Regions from separate parts of the Micrococcus sp. KRD026 genome, predicted to be linked through region 1. Evidence: riboswitches for the same ligand, from Rfam matches in the RefSeq annotation. Region 1 holds a riboswitch; the other holds the start of a gene.

What was found. A riboswitch is a leader RNA that binds a small molecule or an ion and turns the genes downstream of it on or off. The one in region 1 is predicted to bind thiamine pyrophosphate.
Region 2: another riboswitch for thiamine pyrophosphate. It lies ahead of J1M40_RS03780 (FAD-dependent oxidoreductase); the one in region 1 lies ahead of J1M40_RS05770 (thiamine ABC transporter substrate binding subunit).

The regions. Positions count from the first base shown of each region.
Region 1 is NZ_JABFBA010000015.1:13,458-30,956, reverse strand. Features, by position in the region: gene J1M40_RS05785 (bifunctional proline dehydrogenase/L-glutamate gamma-semialdehyde dehydrogenase) at 1-783, opposite strand, end outside; gene J1M40_RS05780 (agmatine deiminase family protein) at 913-1,962, shown strand; gene J1M40_RS05775 (AI-2E family transporter) at 1,928-3,214, opposite strand; TPP riboswitch at 3,261-3,366, shown strand; gene J1M40_RS05770 (thiamine ABC transporter substrate binding subunit) at 3,433-4,497, shown strand; gene J1M40_RS05765 (iron ABC transporter permease) at 4,497-6,227, shown strand; gene J1M40_RS05760 (ABC transporter ATP-binding protein) at 6,269-6,913, shown strand; gene J1M40_RS05755 (TetR family transcriptional regulator) at 6,924-7,439, shown strand; gene J1M40_RS05750 (RNase H family protein) at 7,652-9,007, shown strand; gene J1M40_RS05745 (sodium:alanine symporter family protein) at 9,068-10,510, shown strand; gene J1M40_RS05740 (hypothetical protein) at 10,701-11,096, shown strand; gene J1M40_RS05735 (DUF6480 family protein) at 11,235-11,489, opposite strand; gene J1M40_RS05730 (acetyl-CoA C-acetyltransferase) at 11,748-12,896, shown strand; gene J1M40_RS05725 (fatty acyl-CoA synthetase) at 12,900-14,504, shown strand; gene J1M40_RS05720 (acyl-CoA dehydrogenase family protein) at 14,501-15,703, shown strand; gene J1M40_RS05715 (enoyl-CoA hydratase/isomerase family protein) at 15,700-16,488, shown strand; gene J1M40_RS05710 (hypothetical protein) at 16,694-17,155, opposite strand; gene J1M40_RS05705 (4a-hydroxytetrahydrobiopterin dehydratase) at 17,311-17,499, opposite strand, start outside.
Region 2 is NZ_JABFBA010000009.1:146,031-150,897, reverse strand. Features, by position in the region: partial or broken gene thiD (bifunctional hydroxymethylpyrimidine kinase/phosphomethylpyrimidine kinase) at 1-556, shown strand, start outside; tRNA gene J1M40_RS03790 (tRNA-Arg) at 753-825, opposite strand; gene thiE (thiamine phosphate synthase) at 912-1,655, opposite strand; TPP riboswitch at 1,677-1,807, shown strand; gene J1M40_RS03780 (FAD-dependent oxidoreductase) at 1,801-2,970, shown strand; gene thiS (sulfur carrier protein ThiS) at 2,967-3,209, shown strand; gene J1M40_RS03770 (thiazole synthase) at 3,213-4,031, shown strand; partial or broken gene J1M40_RS03765 (molybdopterin-synthase adenylyltransferase MoeB) at 4,028-4,867, shown strand, end outside.

The DNA.
Region 1 (17,499 bases):
CTGCTCGAGCAGGGCGGTGAACACGTTGAGCGTGAGGTCGAGGTCGCGGTACTCCTCCATGTCCAGGTTGATGAAGGTGTCCCGGTCCCGGGCGAGCTCGAACAGCGGGGTGAGCCGCTCGGTGATGTCCGCGACGGCCTCGTCGAACGCGTAGGGCGCGTGCGGGGCGGTGGCGGCGGAGACCTTCACGGACACGTAGTCGACGTCGTCGCGGCGGATCAGCGCGGCGATGCCCTCGAGCCGGCGGTCCGCCTCGCCCTGACCGAGGATCGCCTCGCCCAGCAGGTTGATGTTCAGCCGGGTGTGCTCGTCGCGCAGGGCCGCGATGGCCTTGCCGAGCTGCCGGTCCCGCGCGTCGACGATCAGGTGGGAGACCATGTGCCGCAGCACGCGGCGGGCCGTGGGGACGGCGATGCGCGGCACGAGCGGGGCCGCGCGGCCGCCGACGCCGAGGACGGCGCGCAGTGCCGGGGGCAGGAAGCCGGGGGCGCGGCCGGCGAGCTCCCGCAGCGCCCGAGCGGCGATCGCGGGGTCCTCGGGGCGGACCACGTGGTCCACGAAGCGCACGATGAAGTCGAGGCCGCCCGGCTCCTTCAAGGCGCCCGCCAGCTGGCGGGCCGCGAAGTCGGCCTCATGGTCGCGGGACTCGGCGAGCCAACGCCGCACCTGCGCGACGGCGTCGTCGGCGAGGGCGTGCAGGTCGGCGGGGTCGGGGATCCCGCCGGTCGCGCCGAGGACCCGGTCGAGATCGTCGTGGTCCTGGGCGGAGAACATCGCGGTCATGGCCGCACTCTGCACGTGTTCCGGGTCACAGGTCAAACCGCCGCGGCTTCCTGTTCGACGCCTATGCTCGATGGACATCCCCTCGACGCGCCCGCGCGTCGCCGCCGTCTTCCCAGGAGCCCGTCCGCCATGGCCGCCGTCGACCCCGCCCCCACCGACGCGCGGGAGCGCCGGGACGTCGTCGTGCCCGTGCCCGGACCCGAGGATCCGCCCGAGCGGGCCTGGCTCGTCCTGCCCCACCGCCACCCGGTGCCGACGCTGCTGGAGGAGACGCGGGACGCCGTCGTGGGCCTGGCCGAGACGCTCGCCGCCGTGCTGCCGGTCACCGTGCTCGCCCACCCGCGCGACGCCGGGGCGGCGCGGCTGGTGCCCCCGGAGGTGGACCTGCTGCGCGCGCCGGTGGGCTCACCGCTGCTGGGCCGCACCGGGCCGAGCTTCGTCCGCCGCCCCGAGGGCCTGGCCGCCGTCGCCTGGCGCAGCGCCGCGGGCCTGACCGGGACCGGGCCGCTCGACGGCGCGGCCGCGACGGCCGTGGCGGAGGCGGCGGGACTGCCGCTGCTCACCCCCCTGCTGTGCGCCCCGCGCGGGGCCTGGGTGAGCGACGGCGAGGGGACGGCCGTGGTGGCCGCGGACCCCGTGCTGGACGGGCGGATCAACGGCGCGTGGACCCCCGGCCAGGTGGCCGCCGAGTTCGCCGCCCTGCTGGGGATCACCCGGGTGCTGTGGGTGCCGCCGGCACCGCGGCCGGACACCGGGCCGTGGGGCGGGCCCGGCCACCTGGCCTCGTGGGTGCGGCTGGGGGGCGACGGCGAGGCCGCCGTGCACTGGCGCGGCGACCGGTTCCACCCCGAGCACCCCTACGCGGCGGCGGCGCTGCGCTTCCTGCAGGGCGCCGACGACGCCGCCGGCCGGCCCCTGCGCGTGCGCACGGTGACCGGGGCGGCGCAGCCCGCCGCGTACGACCCGGCCGAGCGGGGCCCCCGCTCCCTCCTGGACACGCTGCCGCTGGGCGCTGCGGTGCTGCGGCCGGCGTTCGAGGACGCCGCGGGCGAGGAGGCCGCGGCCGCCGCGTGCGCGGCACTGCACCCGGGGCTGCCCCAGCTGTCGTTCCCCGCCCCGCCGCTGCTGCGGCTGGCCGGCGCGCTCAACGACCTGGTGCTGCTCCAGCCCCGCCCGTGACCTCGTCGGTCGCGGGGCCGTCGTCGTCCCCGCCGTCCGTCGGGGCGCGGTCCTCGTCTCCCCCGTGCGCGTCCGAGCGCCAGGCCGCCGGGCGCAGCCGTTCCAGGAGCGAGGACTGACGGCGCTCCATCCCCTTCAGGTCCGAGGCGATGAGCGCGTTGATCCAGCGGGCGTTCGGGTCGGCGTCGATCAGCACGGCCTTGGCCAGCAGCGTGCAGGGCAGCGCGAGGATGGCGCCGAGCGGGCCGAGGACCCAGGCCCAGAAGAGCAGGGAGAGGAAGCTGACGGTGGGGATCACGCCGATCGCGTCGCCGGCCACCTTGGGCTGGATCACGGACTGCAGCACGAAGTTCAGCACCGAGTAGCTGACCACCACCCACAGGAAGTCGGACCAGCCGCCCGCCGCCAGGCCCAGGACGGCCGGCGGCAGCAGGCCGATGATGAAGCCGATGTTCGGGATGTAGTTGGTGAGGAAGCTGAGCACGCCCCACACGAGCGCGAGCGGGACGCCGATCAGCATGAGGGCGATCACGTCCAGCACCGCCACGATCAGGCCGAACACCGTGGTGACCACCCAGTAGCGGCGCACGCCCTGGGCGAACTCGACCAGGGCGTGGCCGAACTCGTGGCGGGCGGTGCTGAGCAGGCGGACGCGGCGTTCGACGTCCATCGAGTCCATCGCGAGGAAGAACATGCCCATGATCACGGTGACGAGCAGGCCGAAGACCGCGTAGACGTTCGTGGCGATCTTCGTGATGGCGCTGACGGCCGTCCCGGTGACGGCGCTCATGTCGATCGAGGCCAGCTGCTGGGACACCATGTCCGGGGTCACGCCGCGCTCGTTGAGCCAGTGCGAGACGTCCAGGACGATCTGCTGGAAGCGGTCCGCGTACTTGGGCAGCTCCGCCACCAGCTCGAGGCCGGACCACACCATCATGCCCCCGAACACGGCCATCACCGCGACGACCAGCAGGACGGTGGTGGCGGCCCCGAGCACGGGGTGCAGGCCCCGGCGGATGAGCCAGGCCTGCAGGGGGTAGGCCACGATCACGAGGTTCAGCCCCAGGAAGACGGGCGCCGCGATGGAGGCGATCCCCTGGAAGAACTGCACCACCAGCACCAGGCCCGCGAGCGTCAGGACGATCACCAGCATGCGCGGCCACATGCGGTGGGGGCGGCGGATGTCCCAGTCGGAGGCGGGGCTGGACGAGGCGGGCGGCGGGGTCACCCCCGCGGGCTGTGCGGCGCTCACGCGGGCAGTCTATGCGCGGGCCGGACGGGGTAGGGTCGGGACCAGTCCACATCGACAGGGGAGCGCCCGCGCGGCGCTGAGAGTGCGGTCCGCCGCAGACCCTCGAACCTGCTCCGGTCCGCACCGGCGAAGGAAGTCGAGTCTCCCGGTCGACGTCGTCCCGGGATTCCGGTGGCGGCCTCGTCCCGGCCCCTCTGCCGTCCCAGAGGAGAACCGCCATGTCCCGCACCCCGCACCGCGCCCTCGCCGCCCTCTCAGTGGCCGCCCTCGCCCTCACCGGCTGTTCGGTGTCCGGCTCGTCCGGCGACGGGGCGTCGTCGTCCGCCGCCGGCGCCGGCGGCGAGCCGACGACGGTGACGATCATGACGCACGACTCGTTCAACCTGCCCCAGGAGCTCGTCCAGAAGTTCGAGCAGGAGTCCGGCTACACCCTGAAGACGACGGCCCCCGGCGACGCCGGCAGCGTGGTGAACCAGCTCCTGCTGGCCAAGGATGAGCCCACCGTGGACGGCGTCTACGGCGTGGAGGACCACTCGGCGCACCGCCTCGTCCGCGAGGGCGTCGTCGCCGAATACACCCCGCAGGACCTGCCCGCCTCCGCACAGGACCGGATGGTGGAGGACCGCATGACCCCGGTGGACCAGGGCCAGGTGTGCTTCAACACGGATCCGGCATGGTTCGAGGCCCACGACGTCGAGGCCCCCACCTCGATCGACCAGCTCGACGACCCCGAGTACGCGAAGCTGACGGTCGCCACCTCCCCCGTGGCCTCCTCCCCCGGCCTGGCGCTGCTCGCGGCCACCACGGAGAAGTTCGGCGACGACGGCTGGCAGGACTGGTGGCGGGGCCTGATGGAGAACGGCGGCAAGGTCGCCGACAGCTGGTCCGACGCCTACAACTCGGACTTCTCCGGCGGCGAGGGCAAGGGCCAGTTCCCGGTGGTGCTCTCCTACTCCTCCTCCCCCGCGTTCGCCCCCGAGACCGAGGTGATCGAGGACTCCTGCACCCCGCAGGTCGAGTACGCCGGCGTGCTCGAGGGCGCGAAGAACCCCGAGGGCGCGCAGGCGTTCGTGGACTTCATGCTCACCGAGGAGGTCCAGTCCGCCCTGCCCGAGTCGATGTACATGTACCCGATCGACGAGTCGGTGCAGCTGCCCGAGGAGTGGGCGCAGAACGCGCCGCTCGTCGAGGACGCCATCACCCCGGACCCCGCCCGCATCGACGAGCGCCGCGAGGACCTGCTGAAGGAGTGGACCGCCCTGGCCGAGGCCTCCCGGCGCTGATGTCCGCGCTCACCGAGGTCGCGGCCCCCGGCACGGACCTGCCGCGCCGGCGGGCCCGCGGCCGGGGGGACGGGCTCGGCCCGTGGTGGCTGGTGGCCGCCGTCCTGCCGGTCGCCTTCCTGCTCGTCTTCTTCGCGTGGCCCGTGGCGGCCATGCTCTGGCGCGGGATCGGAGGCGACGCCGACGCGTTCACCGGCGCCGTGGACCTCACCGCCTTCGGGGAGACCCTCGCCCGCGAGCGCACGTGGCGCATCCTCGGCCAGACGCTCGGGATGGCCGCCGCCGGCACGGTGGTCTCGGTGGCGCTCGGCCTGCCGACCGCGTTCGTGCTGCACCGGCGTCGCGTCCCGGGGCAGGCCGTGCTCCGCGCCCTCGTGCTCGTGCCGTTCGTGCTGCCCACGGTGGTGGTCGGCGTCGCGTTCCGCGCCCTGCTCGCCCCCGGCGGACCGCTGGGCTTCACCGGGCTGGACCAGACGACCACCGCCGTCGTGCTGGCCATGGTCTTCTTCAACGTGTCCGTGGTGGTGCGCCAGGTGGGCGCGCTGTGGAACGCGCTGGACCCGCGCCAGACCGAGGCCGCCCGCACCCTGGGCGCCTCGCCGTGGCGGGCGTTCCGCACCGTGACGCTGCCCCAGCTCGCCCCGGCGATCGCCGCGAGCGCGGCCCTGGTGTTCCTGTTCTGCGCGTCCGCGTTCGGCATCGTCCAGACGCTCGGCCGGCCCGGCTACGGCACGCTCGAGTCGGAGATCTGGGTGCAGACCTCCGTCTACCTGGACCTGCGGACCGCGGCGGTGTTCTCCGTGCTGCAGTTCGCGGTGGTGCTGGCCGCCGTCGTGGTCTCCGGCGTGACGGCGGCGCGCACCCAGCGGGCGCTGCGCCTGCGGGAGACGCCGCCGGCCCGGCTCACGCGCGCGGACGCGGCCCCGGTGGCCGTGATGCTCGCGGTGGTGGCGCTCGTGGTGGCCCCGATCCTCACGCTCGTGCTGCGCTCCTTCCACACCCGCCACGGCTGGGGGCTGGGCAACTATCGGCTGCTGTCCACGAGCGCGGGCAGCGGGTTCGTGGGCGGGTCGACGCCGGCCCAGGCGCTCGAACAGTCCCTGCGGGTGGCCGTGGACGCCACGCTCGTGACGCTCGTGGTGGCCGTGCCGCTGGCCCTGCTGCTGACCCGGCCCTTCCGCTCACGCGCCGCGCTGGCGGCCCAGCGGGCCCTCGACGGCGCCCTGCTCCTGCCGCTCGGCGTGTCCGCGGTGACCGTGGGCTTCGGCTTCGTCGTGTCCCTGCGGGCCGCGTTCCCGGAGCTGGCGGCCTCGGGCGTGCTCGTGCCGCTGGCCCAGGCGGTGGTGGCGCTGCCGCTCGCGGTGCGGGCGCTCGTGCCCGTGCTCGCGGCGGTGGACCCCCGGCTGCGGGAGGCCGCGCGCACCCTCGGGGCGGGCCCGTGGCGGGTGCTGGCCACCGTGGACGGCCCGTTCCTCGCCCGCGGCGTGGGCGTGGCCGCGGGCTTCGCCTTCGCGGTGTCCCTGGGCGAGTTCGGGGCCACGAGCTTCCTGGCGAGCCCGTCCGCGCCCACCCTGCCGGTGCTGATCGCCCGGCTGCTGGGCCGGCCGGGCGCGGACAACTACGGGATGGCGCTCGCGGCGGCCACGGTGCTGGCCGTGCTGAGCGCCGGGATCATGCTGGTGTGCGAGCGGCTGCGCCCCCGGGGCCCGGCCGGGGCGGGAGGTCTGTGATGACGCCGACGACGACGGGGGCCTCCCTCCGGCTCCGGGACGTGGCGATCCGCTACCCGGACGGCTCCACCCCCGTGCGGGGGACGGACCTGGACGTGGCCGCCGGGGAGATCGTGGCGCTCGTGGGCGCCTCCGGCTCGGGCAAGTCCACGATCCTGCGCGGGATCGCCGGGCTCGAGGACGTCGTGGCGGGCACGGTGGAGCTCGACGGGCGGGACGTGGCCGCGGTGCCGACGCACCGCCGGGGCGTGGGGATGGTGTTCCAGGACGGGCAGCTGTTCCCGCACCGGACCGTGGGCCGGAACGTGGCGTACGGCCTCGAGTCCGCCGGCTGGGACCGGGCCCGGCGGCGGGCGCGCGTGGCCGAGCTGCTGGACCTGGTGGGCCTGACCGAGCTCACGGACCGGCCTGTGCAGCGGCTCTCCGGCGGGCAGGCCCAGCGCGTGGCGCTGGCCCGGTCGCTGGCCCCGGCCCCGCGGGTGCTCCTGCTGGACGAGCCGCTGTCCGCGCTCGACGCGGACCTGCGCCGGCGCCTGGCCGAGGACATCCGGGCGGTGCTGCGGGCGGCGGGGACGACCGGCGTCGTCGTCACCCACGACCTCGCGGAGGCCGCCGTGATGGCCGACCGCACCGTGCGCCTCGGCGCGGGGGGACGCATCGCGGCGGAGGAGGACGGCCGGCGGTAGCCTCTCAGGCATGACCCCGCCCGCACCGCCCGCACCCCGCCCCCGGCTGACCGCCCAGGACGTGGTGGACGCGGCCGTCGGGATCCTGCAGGACTTCGGCATGGGCGACCTGTCCATGCGGCGCGTGGCCGGGGTGCTGGGCGTGCAGGCCTCCGCGCTGTACTGGCACGTGCCGGACAAGCAGTCGCTGCTGGCGCGGGTGGCGGACCGGATCGTCGCCGAGGCGGAGGAGACCGTGCGCGCCCGCCGCGTCACGGACCTGGCGGGCTGCGCCGAGGCCGCGGAGGCCGCCCTGCTGCGGCACCGGGACGGGGCGGACGTGGTGCTCTCCGCCCTCGCGCTCGGGCTGGGCGGTCTCGGCCTGCACCGTCTGCTCACCGAGGCGGCGGACACCCCGGAGGACGGGGAGCGGGCCCTGGCGCTGCTGCTGGGCACCGTGTCCCTGCGGCAGCAGCGCGCGCAGGCGCAGGCGCTCGGCGTGCCGACCGGCCCGGACGTGCAGCGGCACCGCACGGACCCGCTCTGAGCCCCCGTCCGGCGCCGCCGCGCGGGAGGCCGAGGAGAGGAGACCTGCCTCCTCACAGGTGCGCTCGGTAAGGTCGCCCAGAGCAGAACAGGTCGGGACGGGTCGTCCCCTTCGTCCACGGCGATCCCGCCCGACCGCCGCAGGACCAGCATGGCCCGCCGGACCCGGCTCACAGTTCCGGCGCGGTCCCCTTCGACACAGCCGGCGAAGCCATGGGAGCACGGATCAACCACCCGCGGACGGTCGTGGACCGGACGCTGCATCACGACGTCGAGCCCGCACACCCCGCGGCGCTCGTCGACGTGGGCTGGGACTTCCGTGGCCCGGGCGCCAAGGCGGAGGAGCAGCACCGCCCGCTGCGCGTGGTCCGTGCCCGCCGGCCTCGGGGCACCCCGCGGGACCGGAACGGCGTCGACCTCACGCGCACCGGCCCCGTCGTGCCCCGTCCCTCCCCGCCGCGCACCCGGATCCGCCGGGACGGCGTCCGCGTGGTGGCCAGCCCGCTGGCCATGCTGCCCGGCGTGGACCACGGCCCCGCCCTCCGCCTGGACCTGCATCCGACGACGGGGGGCATCGTCTACGTGGCCCGCGAGCTCGAGCTGCGCGAGCTCGGCGACGACGTCCGCGGCCACGTCTACACCGGGATGGTCGGCACGGCGCATCTGAGCGCCTTCTGGTCCACCGTCACCGTCGACCTGCCGCCAGAGCGCCCGGTGATCGTGCGGCTGCGCTCGGACCGGGACGCCGAGCTGCTCTCTCTGCTCGAGGTCCTCGCCCCCGTGGACACGCGCGTGGTCTCCTACCGGCTCGACGAGTCCCCCGTGGGCACGCAGCGCTCCAGCTACCTGCTGCCGGACGTGGACCCGGAGACGGTCGCCCAGACGGGCGCGGCCCGGATCCCGCTCGAGGCCATCGAGGCCGCCCAGGAGGAGGAGGACGCGCTGCGCCGCTCCTCCGGCGTCTTCCTCTCCCGCCGCCGCACGGACCGCTTCCTGCGCCGCAACCTGCCCGGGGTGACCCACAGCCTCACGTTCGCGGACGAGGCGGACGTGACGGACGTGTACGTGGACGGCTCCGTGCTGCGCGGCTCCCGCATCGGCGGGGCGGCCGCCGTCGCCGGGCCGAGCATGTGGGCCGTGCAGGCCGTGGCCGGGGCCACGATGCCGCTCGAGGTGGAACTCGAGGCGCTCGTGCTGGGGCACGTGATCTGCGCGTGGGCGGGCACCCCCGGCGGCCGGGTCACCATCCACTCGGACTCGCGCGCCGCGCTGGCCCTGCTCAACGCCGCCCGCCGCGAGCGGCTCACCCTCGGCGGCGCCCGGGGCGAGCGCATCCGCCGCACCCTGCGGCGCCTGCTGGCCGCCGTCGACCTGGCGCAGGCCGCGGACGTCCAGGTGGACACCACGTGGGTCAAGGGCCACGTGGGGGTGCACGGCAACGAACTGGCCGACGACCTCGCCCGGGCCGCCGCCCGCCACGCCAGCGTCGGCACCCCCGAGGGGGACCTGCCCGAGCGGATGGGGCAGCTGATCCAGCTCCGCGTCGAGGACGACGCCGCCGCCGGTTGACCCCGGCCCCGATTCCGCGTCCTCCGCCCCAGCCTCTAGGGTGGGGCTGTGGAAGCGACAGTGGAACAGATCACAGCGGCCGTCACGGCCTTCAACGACAAGTACTGGTACGTCGTGATGGCGCTGCTCTTCGTGGCCGGGGTGTGGTTCACCATCCGGACCGTGGGCGTGCAGGTGCGCATGCTCCCGGAGATGCTGCGGTCGGTGACGGCCAAGTCCCAGACCGGGTTCGAGAACGACGGCGTGAGTCCGTTCCGCGCCTTCACCATCTCGGCGGCCTCGCGCGTGGGCACCGGCAACGTGGCCGGCGTGGCGATCGCGATCGTGATCGGCGGCCCGGGCGCCGTGTTCTGGATGTGGCTGCTGGCGATCATCGGCGGCGCCACCGCGTTCGTCGAGTCCACGCTGGCCCAGCTGTACAAGCAGAAGGGCGCGGACGGCTACTTCGGCGGGCCCGCGTACTACATCCGCGACGGTCTGGGCGCGAAGTGGCTGGCGGCCGTGTTCGCCGTCGCCATCACCGTGACCTACGGCTTCGTGTTCAACGCCGTGCAGTCCAACTCGATCTCCGAGTCCGTGCAGGCCAACTGGGGCGCGTCCTCCACCACCGCGTGGATCGTGGGCCTGGGCCTGGCCGCCCTCACCGGCCTCGTGATCTTCGGCGGCGTGCGCCGGCTCTCGGCCGTGACCAACGTGCTGGTCCCCGTGATGGCCACGTTCTACATCTTCCTGGCCCTGATCGTGATGGTCGTCAACATCACCGAGGTCCCGGGCATGATCGCGCTGATCGTGGGCCACGCGTTCGGCCTGCGCGAGGTCGCGGGCGCCGCCGTCGGCATGACGATGGTGATGCAGGGCGTGCGCCGCGGCATGTTCTCCAACGAGGCCGGCATGGGCTCCGCCCCGAACGCCGCCGCCACCGCGGCCGTCTCCCACCCGGCCAAGCAGGGCTTCGTGCAGTCCCTGGGCGTCTACTTCGACACCCTGATCGTGTGCTCGGCCACCGCGTTCGTCATCCTGCTCTCCAACCCGGCCTACGGACGCGGGGAGGCGCTCGGCATGCAGGTGACCCAGGGTGCGCTCCAGCAGGCCGTGGGCGCGTGGGCCGGCCCGGCGCTGACCGTCATCATCTTCTTCCTGGCCTGGTCCTCCGTGCTGGGCAACACCTACTACGGTGAGGCCAACATCCGGTACCTGGCCGGCCGCCACGCGGGTCGGGCCATCAGCGTGTTCCGCGTGCTCGTGCTGGTGTGCGTGGTCGGCGGCGCGCTCGGCTCCGTGGCGCTGGTGTGGAACCTCGCGGACACGTTCGCGGCCCTCATGGCGACCATCAACCTCGTGGCGATCATCCCGCTGGGCGGGCTGGCCGTGAAGCTGCTCCGGGACTACGAGCGCAAGCTCAAGGCGGGCATGGATCCGGGCTTCCACCTCTCCGACCTGCCCGAGGCGCGGAACGTGGCCCTCTGGCGGGACGAGCCGAAGACCTCCCCGCTCCAGGACTGACGCCCCCGCCCGCGCGTTTCGAGGCGGGATATCGACCCCATCCGGCTGCCGCGGGCGGCCGTGGGGTGGATATCCCGCCTCGATGCATGAGGAGGCGCGGTCTGGACACCGTGCGGGGGTCGGCGCCTAGGTTGAGGCGCACCCGACCGGCCACGCACGAGTGGCCGGCACGACGTCCGAGGAGGACACCATGGGCATCCTCTCCAGCCTCACCCGCACTCTCGGCGGCGGTGGCCGCCGCTCCAGCCGACCCACCATCGGTGCGCACATCGGCCGGTCCCCCGGCTTCGGCCGGCAGGCCCGCTCTCAGGGACGCCGGTCCAGCGGCCTGGGCGGTGCCCTCCTGGGCACGCTCGGCGGTCTGGCGCTGCGTGAGCTCTCGCGCCGCGGCGCCGGAAGCACGACGCGCGGGCGCAGCTCCGGTGCGTACCGCGGCGGCTTCGGACCCTCGGCCCGGTCCACGGGCGGCCTCGGCACCGGCCTGCTGGGCGGGCTGCTCGGCGGGGCCCTCGCCTCCCGCGGCCGGTCCGGTGCCGCCGGCCGACGCACGGCGGGTGGCCGCCGGACCGTGGGCGGCGGCTTCTGACCGCTGCGCGGGCGCGGAGTCGCCGCTGAACGGCATCACCGCGGAGCGGACACGACCACGGGGCGGGCACCGACGGATCGGTGCCCGCCCCGTGGTCGCGATGGGCCGGTGGCGTGCTCGAGGCGTCTGCGCCGCGGCTCAGCCGAGGCCGGCGACGCGGCCCAGGATGAACACCAGGACGCCGATGACCACGAGGGCGATGATCAGCCCGAGCACGATCTTGCCGGCCGAGCGCTCGCCGGTCTGCTCCACGTCCATGCCCGGGTTGTGCGGGCCGACGCCTGCACCCTCGGCGGGGGGCGTGTCGCCGTCGAACGCGACGCCGGAGGTCTCGTCCGTCGCCTCGCGTGCGCGCCGGGCGTCCTGGGGGTCGGGGGTGTGCGGGGTGGTCATGGCCGGTTCCTCTCGTCTCGGCGGCACGGGTGCATGCCGCTGGTCCTTACGCTAGGCCCGGGGCAGGGGGTCCTGACCAGGGTATGGCGACGCCCGCCCCAGCGCTTTCGTAGCCGAAACGGCGCGCCCCGAGCCGCTTTCGTTGACGAAACGGCGCTCCTCCACGCCGCCGCGACGGATCCCGTCACACTCTTGATCGTTGGACGTCCAAGCAATAGCATGATCGGCGTCACGTCCCCGCCGTCCGGAGGAGCCCCCATGCCCGAGGCCTACATCATCGACGCCGTCCGCACCCCCGTGGGTCGCCGAGGGAAGGGGCTCGCCGGTGTGCATCCCCTCGACCTGGCGGCCGCGCCGTTGCGCGAGCTCGTCGGCCGCCAGGACATCGACTCAGCCGAATACGACGAGGTCATCCTCGGCTGCATCGACCAGCTCGGCCCGCAGGCCATGGACGTGGCGCGCAACGCCTGGCTCGCGGCCGGGCTCTCCGAGGACGTCCCCGGCACCACGGTCGAACGCCAGTGCGGCTCCGGCCAGCAGGCGGTCCACTACGCCGCGCAGGCCGTCATGAGCGGGACGGCGGACCTCGTCGTCGCCGGTGGCGTCCAGTCCATGAGCGCGATCCCGCTCTCCCGGTCCAACACGGCCGCCCGCGATCTCGGCTTCCCCGACCCGTTCACCGGCTCCGAGTCCTGGGCCGCCCGCTACGGGAGCGAGGAGATCTCCCAGTTCCGCGGGGCCGAGATGATGGCCCGGCACTGGAACCTGGACCGTGACGCCCTGGAGGAGTTCGCGGTGCGCTCCCACGAGCGTGCGCTCGCCGCGCAGACCGACGGTCGCTTCGACCGCGAGATCCTACCCCTCGCCGGCCTCACCGCGGACGAGGGCCCCCGCACCCCGGACGCCACGAAGATCGCCTCGCTCGACCCGATCGTCCCCGGCGGGCTGCACACCGCGGCCACCGCGTCCCAGATGTCCGACGGCGCGGCCGCCCTCCTGCTCGCCTCCGAGGAGGCCGTGCACCGCCACGGTCTCACCCCGCGAGCCCGCATCCACCACATCTCCGCCCGCGGCGCCGACCCCGTGATGATGCTCTCCGCCCCGATCCCGGCGACGGCGTACGCGCTCGACCGCATGGGCCTGACCATCGACGACATGGACCTCGTGGAGATCAACGAGGCGTTCGCCGCCGTCGTGCTGGCCTGGCTGACCGAGACCGGCGCGGACCCGGCGAAGGTCAACGTCAACGGCGGGGCGATCGCCCTGGGCCACCCCATCGGCGCCACCGGCGCCCGGCTGATGACCTCCCTGCTGCACGAGCTCGAGCGCAGCGGCGGCCGCTACGGCCTGCAGACCATGTGCGAGGGCGGCGGCCAGGCCAACGTCACCGTGATCGAACGTCTCTGACCCATCCCCCGGAGGTTCCCATGCCCGGCCAGATCACCCGCCGCCCACCTCTCCCCCGCCCCGGAGGACACGATCGGCCGCGTGTTCGCACGCGCGGTCGCCCGCTCCCCGCAGGCCGTCGCCCTGCGCTTCGAGGACCGCGACTGGACCTACGCCCAGCTCCGGGACGGAGCGCACCGCGTGGCCCGCCGTCTCCAGGACACCGGCCTGCCGGCCGGCACCCGGGTGGCCGCCTACGCCACCAACTCGGACGCCTACGCACTGCTCTTCCTGGCCTGCATCACGGCCGGCTACGTGCACGTGCCCGTGAACTTCGCGCTCAAGGGCGGCGAGCTCGCGCACGCCCTCGAGGACTCCGGCGCGGAGCTGCTCGTGGCCGACGCCGGCATGCTCGAGCGCGTCGACCAGGTCCGGGCCGAGGGCCGCGCGTCGGCTCTGCGGCACGTGTGGACCATGCTCCCCGCGGGCCACGCCGAGCCCTCCGTGCTTCAGACCGCCCGGGACGAGACGCTGGACGCCGCCGCCCCGGAGGCGGAGGTGTCGGCCACCGACCTGGCCCAACTGCTCTACACCTCCGGCACCACCTCCACCCCCAAGGGCGCCATGATGTCCCACCGGGCGCTCGTGGCGGAGTACCTCTCCTCGATCATCGCGTTGGACTTCACGGCCGAGGACCGCCCCCTCGTGGCCATGCCGCTGTACCACTCGGCCGCGATGCACGTGTTCCTGCTCCCCTACCTGAGCCTCGGCGCCACGGTGCGCCTGCTGCCCGCCCCGGACATCCCCCGGATGCTCGAGCTCGTGGAGACCGAGCACATCGGCTCCCTGTTCCTGGCTCCTACGGTCTGGGTGCCGCTGGCGAACCACCCGGACCTGGCCACGCGCGACCTCTCCTCGCTGCGCAAGGCCCAGTACGGCGCCTCGATCATGCCGGTGACCGTGCTGCAGCGCCTGCGCCAGAGCCAGCCGGGCATCGGCTTCTACAACTGCTTCGGCCAGTCCGAGCTGGGCCCGCTGTGCACCGTACTGCGCCCCGAGGAGCACGACGCGCGGCCGGCCTCGTGCGGCCGCCCCGTGTTCCACGTGGAGGCGCGGGTGATGACGGCCGACGGCGCCCCCGCCGCGCCCGGAGAGCCCGGTGAGATCCAGTACCGCTCGCCGCAGCTGCTCTCCGGCTACTGGAACCGCCCGGATGCCACCGCGGACGCCTTCACCGACGACGGCTGGTTCCGCTCCGGTGACCAGGTCACCCAGGACGCGGCCGGCTACATCCAGGTGGTGGACCGCATCAAGGACGTCATCAACACGGGCGGCGTGCTGGTCGCGCCGCGCGAGGTCGAGGACGCGATCTACGAGCTCGACGAGGTGGCCGAGGTCGCCGTCATCGGCCTGCCGGACGAGCGCTGGATCGAGGCGGTGACCGCCGTCGTCGTGCTCAAGGAGGGCGCCGAGCTGACCGCGGAGACCGTGCGCACCCACGTGAAGGAACGCCTGGCGGACTTCAAGGTGCCCAAGCGCGTGGACTTCGTGGCGGAGTTGCCGCGGAACCAGTCGGGCAAGCTCCTCAAGCGCGCGCTGCGCGCCGAGCGGACGCAGGAGGCCCGGTGACGCGCACGCAGAAGCCGACCTACGACGTCGTCACGCCCCTGGACGTCGACTACCTGGACGCGTTCGGGGAGGCGACGGAGCAGGACCGCGCGCACTGGGACCGCGCCCGCGCCTACGGCCGGGAGGTGCTCGAGCGGATCGACGGGCACTGGGACCGGGCGGAGTACCCGTTGGACCTGGTGGCGCGGGCGGGCGAACTGGACCTGCTCACCGATGGACTGGAGGTGCCGGGGCACGCGGTGATGTCCCCGTTGGCGGCGGGCCTGGTGGCGATGGAGATCTCCCGGGCGGACGGGTCGATGGCGGCCGCGGCGGCGGTGCAGGGCGGGCTCGTGCTGCGCGCCCTGGTGCACTGCGCGAGCCCGGAGCAGAAGGAGCGGTACCTCGAGCCGGTGGCGCGCGGCACGCTGCCGGGCGGGTTCGCGCTCACGGAGCCGCTGCACGGCTCGGACTCGGTGTCCCTCGAGACGTCCGCGCGGCCCGACGGCGCCGGCGGCTGGGTGCTGAACGGCGCCAAGAAGTGGATAGGCAACGGGGCTGCCGGGGGCATCACGATCGTGTGGGCGCGCGACACCGAGGACGGCCAGGTCAAGGGCTTCGTGGTGGAGCAGTCCACGCCCGGCTACGAGGCCGAGGTGATCACGGGCAAGGGCGCGCTGCGGGCGATCCACCAGGCCGAGATCTCGCTGACTGACGTACGAGTCGGCGACGACGCGCGGCTGCCGGGCGTGGCGACGTTCAAGGACGCCGCGCGCGTGCTGGTGGCCACCCGCGTGAACGTGGGCTGGTCCGCGCTGGGTCACGCGACCGCCATGTTCGAGGCTGCGCTGGCCTACGCCCGGCAGCGCGAGCAGTTCGGCAAGCCGCTGGGAGCGCACCAGATGGTGCAGGAACGGCTCGCGCAGATGCTGGACGAGGTGACCGCGATGCAGACCCGCTGCGTGGCCGTAGCCCGCCTGCAGGCGGCCGGGCAGCTGCGTGACGAGCAGGCCTCCCTGCTGAAGTACGCCTGCACCCGGGGCGCGCGGCGGGTGGCGCAGATCGCCCGGGACATGCTCGGCGGCAACGGCATCCTCCTGGAACACCGGGTGATGCGGCACTTCGCCGACGTCGAGGCGCTGCACACCTACGAGGGCACCGAGTCCGTGCAGGCGTTGATCCTCGGCCGGGACCTGACCGGGATGAGCGCGTTCGCGTGAGCGTCGACGGCGGCGCCGCGGACGTGGCAACGGTGCGGGTGGAGGCCCGTCCCGGCGTCGTGCGCCTGACCCTGGACCGCCCCGCGCAGGGCAACGCGCTGAGCCTGGCGATGGCGCGAGAGCTGACCGCGGCGGTGCGGGCGGCCGAGGCGGACCCGGACGTGCACGTGCTGACCCTCACCGGTGCCAGCCGGTTCTTCTGCGGCGGCGGAGACGTGGCGGCGATGGGGGCGGCGAGCCCCGCGGAGCGCCCCGCGGTGCTGCGCGAGCTCGCGGATGCGGCGAGCGAGGTGGCCCTGGCCCTTGTGCGCTCCCGGCTGCTGGTGGTGGCCGGCGTGAACGGCACGGCGGCCGGGGCCGGGCTGGGGCTGGTGCTCAACGCGGACGTGGTGCTCGTGCGGGACGACGCCCTGCTGCTGGCGGCCTACGCGGGGATCGGGCTGGTGCCGGACACGGGGGTCTCCTGGTGGCTGCCGCGGGCCGTGGGGCCGGTGCGGGCTGCGGAGCTCACTCTGCGGGGCCGCCGCCTGACCGGGGCCGAGGCCGTGGAGTGGGGTGTGGCCTCCGAGGCCGTGAGCGGTGACGAGTTCGAGGCGCGGCTGGCCGCGCTCGAGGACGAGCTCGCCGCCGGCGCGGTGCACGCCTACGGGCCGACGAAGGCGCTGCTGCGCGGCCCGGAGATCGTCGGGTACGCCGAGCACCTGGACCGGGAGACCGCGGCGATCAGCGCCGCCAGCGGCCACCCGGAGGCGGTGCGCCGGGTGGATGCGTTCCTGCGGCGGTGAGAGGGCGCCCTGATCGAGGACCTCCGCGCGGGGCAGGGCTGGTCCCCGTGGCGGGACGCCGACCCGGACATGACGCAGGCCTCCTCCGGCCCCGAGCGGGCGTCGGCCGGGACTTCGAGAAGGGCCTGGGCCGGCTCGCGGCGGCGGCCGAGCGGGACTAAGCGAGCCGGGACCGGGGACGCGGCGTCGGCGTCGGCGTCTCCCGTCAGGCCCCGGTGAAGCGCGAGAGCCAGGCGAAGCGGCCGCGGGTGCGGTGCGCGTACAGGGCGAACGCCACGATCAGGGCCCCGAGCGTGCCGACGATCATGTCCGTCATGGTGTCCGTGTTGCCCTTCTGCGTCTGCGCGCCGAGCGCCTGGTCGGCGGTGAACTCGGCGATCTCCCACGCCAGGGCCACGAGCGAGTGCAGGGCCATCACGAGGAGCGCCTCGAGCCCGGGCGGCAGGACCAGCCCACGGCGCGCGGCCGCGATGCCCAGCAGGAAGACGCACCCGAGCGCGATCGGCACGCCGGAGTAGAAGTGCACGAGGGCATCCCACCACGGCCAGGCGTCGTAGCCGCCGAGCGCGGCACCCACCCACGGTGCGACGAGCAGCAGGGCCGCGTACATCGCATGCAGCGCGGTGGGCAGGCGGACCCGGTGGGCGCGTTCGAGGGCGATCGGCACGGGGACCACCGTGACGATCTGCAGGCTGAGGCCGGCCGCCTCGCGGTGTCCCTGGGCGGCGAGGACGGCGGCTCCAGCCAGGAGGACGACGGCCGCGAGGATCAGGGGCGAGCGCCGGACGAGGGCCCGCTGGCGGGAGCGTCATGGCGGGGGGCTCAGGCGGACGGGGGGACGGCATCGGGCACCAGCTCGTAGACGAAGGCGGGGCGGACGGCGTCGTCGTCCTCCAGGGCGACGACGGCGGGCACCCGCCGGTAGCCGGCGCCCTCGAAGGCGTCGAGGCGGTCCCAGTGGTCCGGGAGGTCGGCGGACACGAGCACCTGGGCGGGGACGTCGGTGGTCGC
Region 2 (4,867 bases), on a different contig from region 1:
GCCCGCCGTCGTCGTGCTGGACCCGGTCATGGTGGCCTCGAGCGGTGACGCCCTCACCGCGGTGGGCGACGACGACGGGCGCGCCGCGTGGTCCCGGCTGCTGCGGGCGGCGCACCTGGTGACCCCCAACCTGCCCGAGCTGGCCCGGCTGACCGGGCGGGACGCGACGGGCTGGGACGCCGCCCTCGACGCGGCCCGGGGCCTGGCCGCCGAGCACGGGGTGACGGTGCTGCTCAAGGGCGGGCACCTGGACGAGACCGAGGCGCCCGAGGCCGCAGCGGCGGAGGTACCGGACGCCGTCGTGCGCGTGGGCGGGGCCGTGCACGAGGTGCGCGGCCCGCGCGTGACGACCCGCGCCTCGCACGGCACCGGCTGCACCCTCTCCTCGGCCCTGGCCACGCTGGCCGGGGCGGGCCTGAGCTGGGAGGACGCACTCGAGCGGGCCAAGCCGTGGCTGGCCGACGCGATGCGGGCGGGGGAGGCGCTCGCGGTCGGGGACGCCTCGCGGCCGACGTGGCACGGGCCCGTCGACCACGGTCATGCGCAGCGGGGCTGAGGGCGGGACCTCCGGGCTTCGACACGTTCGAGGCGGGAAATCCGGCGAATACGCACCTCGGGACGTCCCATGAGGTCGATTTCCCGCCTCGAATGCCGGTGACCCGGACCTCCCGCTCCGCTCGAGCGTCCGGGTCCGCAGAACGCAGAAGAGCCGGACCACCGTGTCGCCACGGGGGTCCGGCTCTGTTCGCTCGTGCCCCCGGCAGGATTCGAACCTGCGGCCTTCTGCTCCGGAGGCAGACGCTCTATCCCCTGAGCTACGGAGGCGGGGGTCGCGACGCGTCGAGCGCGTTGCGGACTCGTCGACTCTACACCATCAGGACGGCCCGTCCGTGACCTCCCCGCGGGGCGCGTCAGCCGGGCAGGCCCGCGCGCAGGGTCCGGGCCGCGGCCTCGGGGTCCTCGGCCTGCGTCACGGCGCGGACCACCACGATCCGTTCCGCCCCGGCCGCGCGGACCTCGGGCAGCCGGTCCGCGTCGACGCCGCCGATGGCGAACCACGGCCGCGCCCCCGCCGGGTCCTCCGCGTCCAGGCGTGCGGCGAGGGTCGGCAGTTCCAGTCCGACGGCGGCCCGGCCCGGCTTCGTGGGCGTCGCCCACACCGGCCCCGTGCAGAAGTAGTCCAGGCCGTCCTCCGCGCGGGCGGTGCGCACCTGCGCCCCGGTGTGGCACGAGCGGCCGAGCACCACGTCCGGGCCCAGCAGGGCGCGGCACTGCGCGGTGGTCAGGTCGGTCTGGCCCGTGTGGAACACGTCCACCCCGGCCAGGGCGGCGACGTCGGCGCGGTCGTTGGCGGCCGAGAGCGCCCCGTGCTCCCGGGCCAGCGGGACGAGCACGGCGAACGCGGCCAGCTCGACCGCCACGTCCACGGCCTTGTCCCGCACCTGGATCAGGTCCACTCCGCCGCGGAACGCCGCCGCGCAGAAGTGAGCGAACGCGGCCGTGTCGAGCGTGTCGTCCGGGCGCAGGAACCGCTGCAGGTCGGTGCAGACGTACAGCCGGGAGACGGCGAGGCGGGCGCGGCGGCGCGCGCCGGGGCCGGTGTCGCCGTCGTCGCGGCCGGCCGCGGTCATCAGGAGCGGATCGGGGGAGTGCATGCGCCCACTGTGGCAGACTGGCCGCTGTTCCATGGGAGCCCGGGCCGCACACGCCGGGCTGAGAGGGCCGCAGGGGCGCACCGCGCCGGCGCGGCCGACCATCACCACTCGATGCGGGTCATGCCGCCGTGAGGAGGACCGGTCCGTGCACGTGGCCGTCGTCGGTGCCGGGATCATCGGCCTCACCGCCGCCGTGCGTCTGCGCGCCGCAGGCCACGCCGTCACCCTGATCGCCCCCGAGCTGGACGCCGCCGGGCGCCCACACGCCGTGGCCGGGGCCACCCACGCCGCGGCGGGGATGCTCGCGCCGCTCGCCGAGACCCAGTTCAGCCAGGACGACCTCGCCCCGCTGCTGCAGGCCGGCTGGGAGGCCTACCCGGCCCTCGTGGACCTGCTCGCCGCCTTCACCGATGTGGAGACGGGCTTCCTCGCACAGGGCGCCTGGATCGTGGCCGCGGACCCCTCGGACGCCCGCGCCTGGGACCACGTGCTCGAGCACGCCTCGATCCTCGGTCGCCGGGTCGAGCCCGTCTCCGTCCGCGCGCTGCGCCGCGCCGAGCCCGCCCTGGCCCCGGGCCTGGCCGCCGGCTTCGACGCCCCGGACGACCATCAGGTGGACCCGCGACGGCTCGCCGCCGCCTGCGTCGCCGCCCTGCGCGCCGAGACCGGACCCGACGGCGGCCCGCTCCCGGTCGGCGCCGGACCCGCCGCCCGGTTCGTGGCCGGACGCGTCACCGCCGCCGGCCCGGAGGGCGAGGGGGTGCGCCTCACGCTGGCCGACGGGGGCGTCCTCACCGCCGACGGCGCGGTCCTCGCCGCGGGCCTGGGCCACCGCGGGATCGGCGGCGCGGCCACCGCCGTCGAGGTCCCGCTGCGCCCCGTCCACGGCGACGTGCTGCGTCTGCGGGTGCGCCCCGAGCAGCTGCTGCCGGGGGAGTCGCACCTGATCACCCGCACCGTCCGCGGCCTCGTCCACGGGCGCCAGGTCTACCTCGTGCCCCGCGCGGACGGCACCCTCGTGGTCGGCGCCTCGGCCCGCGAGGACGGCCTGGCCGGCACCTCCGCCGGGGCCGTGCTGGACCTGCTCGCCGACGCCGCCGCGATCCTGCCCGCCGTCCGCGAGTGCGAGCTGGTCGAGATCACCACCGCCGCCCGCCCCGGCACCCCCGACGACGCCCCGCGCGTGCTCGCCGTGCCCGAGGCTCCGGGCGCCGTCGTCGCCACCGGCTTCCACCGTCACGGGATCCTGCTCGCCCCCTGGGCGGCCGGGCGGATCCTCGAGCTGCTGCACGCCCGCCTGAAGGAGATCGCATGAGCACCCTCCCCCTGACCCTCAACGGAGAGCCCGCCGAGCTGGCCGTGGCCACCGTCCGCGACGTCGTCGCGCACGTCACCGGGCGCGCGATCGGCGAGGACGGCGCCGCCGCGGATGGGCGGCGGCTCGGCGTGGCCGTGGCGGTCGGCGGCGAGGTCGTGCCCCGGTCGGCCTGGGCCACCCGGGAGCTGGCCGCCGGGGACGAGGTCGACGTCGTCACCGCGGTGCAGGGGGGCTGAGCGATGGCCGAGCACCGCACCCCGCCCGCCGCCCCCGCGATCCCGCCGCTGCGGATCGGCGGCTACGACCTGGCCTCCCGGCTCATCATGGGCACGGGCGGCATCACCGACCTGACCGCCCTCGAGGGCGCCCTCGTCGCCTCCGGCACCACGCTCACCACCGTGGCGCTGCGCCGCTGGTCCGCGGACACCCGTGACGGCCTGGTCGCGCTGCTGGACCGCCTCGGCATCGACGTGCTGCCCAACACCGCCGGCTGCTACACCGCCCGGGACGCCGTGCTCACCGCCCGGCTCGGCCGGGAGGCGCTCGAGACCGACCTCGTGAAGGTCGAGGTCATCGCCGATGAGCGCACCCTGCTGCCCGACGTCGTCGAGACCCTCGAGGCCACCGAGCGGCTCGCCGCCGACGGCTTCACCGTCCTGGCCTACACCTCGGACGACCCCGCCATGGCGCTGCGCCTCGAGCAGGCCGGCGCCGCCGCCGTCATGCCGCTGGGCTCGCCGATCGGCTCGGGGCTGGGCATCCTCAACCGCGCACACCTGGAGCTGATCGTCTCCCGCGCCTCCGTGCCGATCGTGCTCGACGCCGGCGTGGGCACCGCCTCGGACGTCGCCCTGGCGATGGAGGCCGGCTGCGACGCCGTGCTCGCCGCCTCGGCGATCACGCGCGCCGCCGAGCCCGCCCGCATGGCCCACGCGTGCCGGCTCGCGCTCGAGGCGGGCTTCCACGCCCGCCGTGCCGGGCGCATCCCGCGCCGCGAGCACGCCCTGGCCTCCTCGCCGATGGCCGGGCGGGTCACGGCCGAGGAGGACGAGCGGTGACCGCCGCCCTGGACCCCGCCGCCCGCGAGCCCCGCGACCTCACCGCGCTGTCCGACACCCAGCTGGAGCGCTTCGCCCGCCACCTGAGCCTGGACGGCTTCGGCCCCGAGGCCCAGCTGGCGCTGCTGCGCTCCCGCGTCCTCGTGGTCGGCGCCGGCGGCCTCGGGGCGCCCGTGCTGACCTACCTCGCCGCCGCGGGCGTGGGGGAGGTCCACGTGATCGACGACGACATGGTGGACCGCTCCAACCTGCACCGCCAGGTGATCCACGCCGAGGCGGACCTCGGCCGCCCCAAGACCGCCTCCGCCGCCGCGACGATGCGCGGCCTGCACCCCGAGGTGCGCGTGGTCGAGCACCGCGAACGCCTGACCGCGGCCAACGCGCTCGAACGGGTCGGCGCCGTGGACCTCGTGCTCGACGGCACGGACAACTACGCGACCCGCTACCTCGTGGCCGACGCGTGCGAGATCGCGGGCGTGCCCGTGGTGTGGGGCGCGATCCTGCGGTTCGCGGGGCAGGTGAGCGTGTTCGCCCCGGGCGGGCCGCTGTACCGGGACGTGTTCCCGGAGCGGCCCGAACCCGGCGAGGTGCCCTCGTGCGCGCAGGCCGGAGTGCTCGGGGTGCTGCCCGGGATCATCGGCTCCCTCATGGCGGCCGAGGCGATCAAGCTGCTCTCCGGGGTGGGTGAGCCCCTGGTCGGGCGGCTGCTCTCCGTGGACGCCCTGACGATGCGCTTCCGTGAGCTGCGGCTCGTGCCCGACCCCGAGCGGACCCCCGTGACGGACCTGTCCGCCCACGCGGACCAGGCCCCCCGCCCGGACGACGCCGGCGCCCCC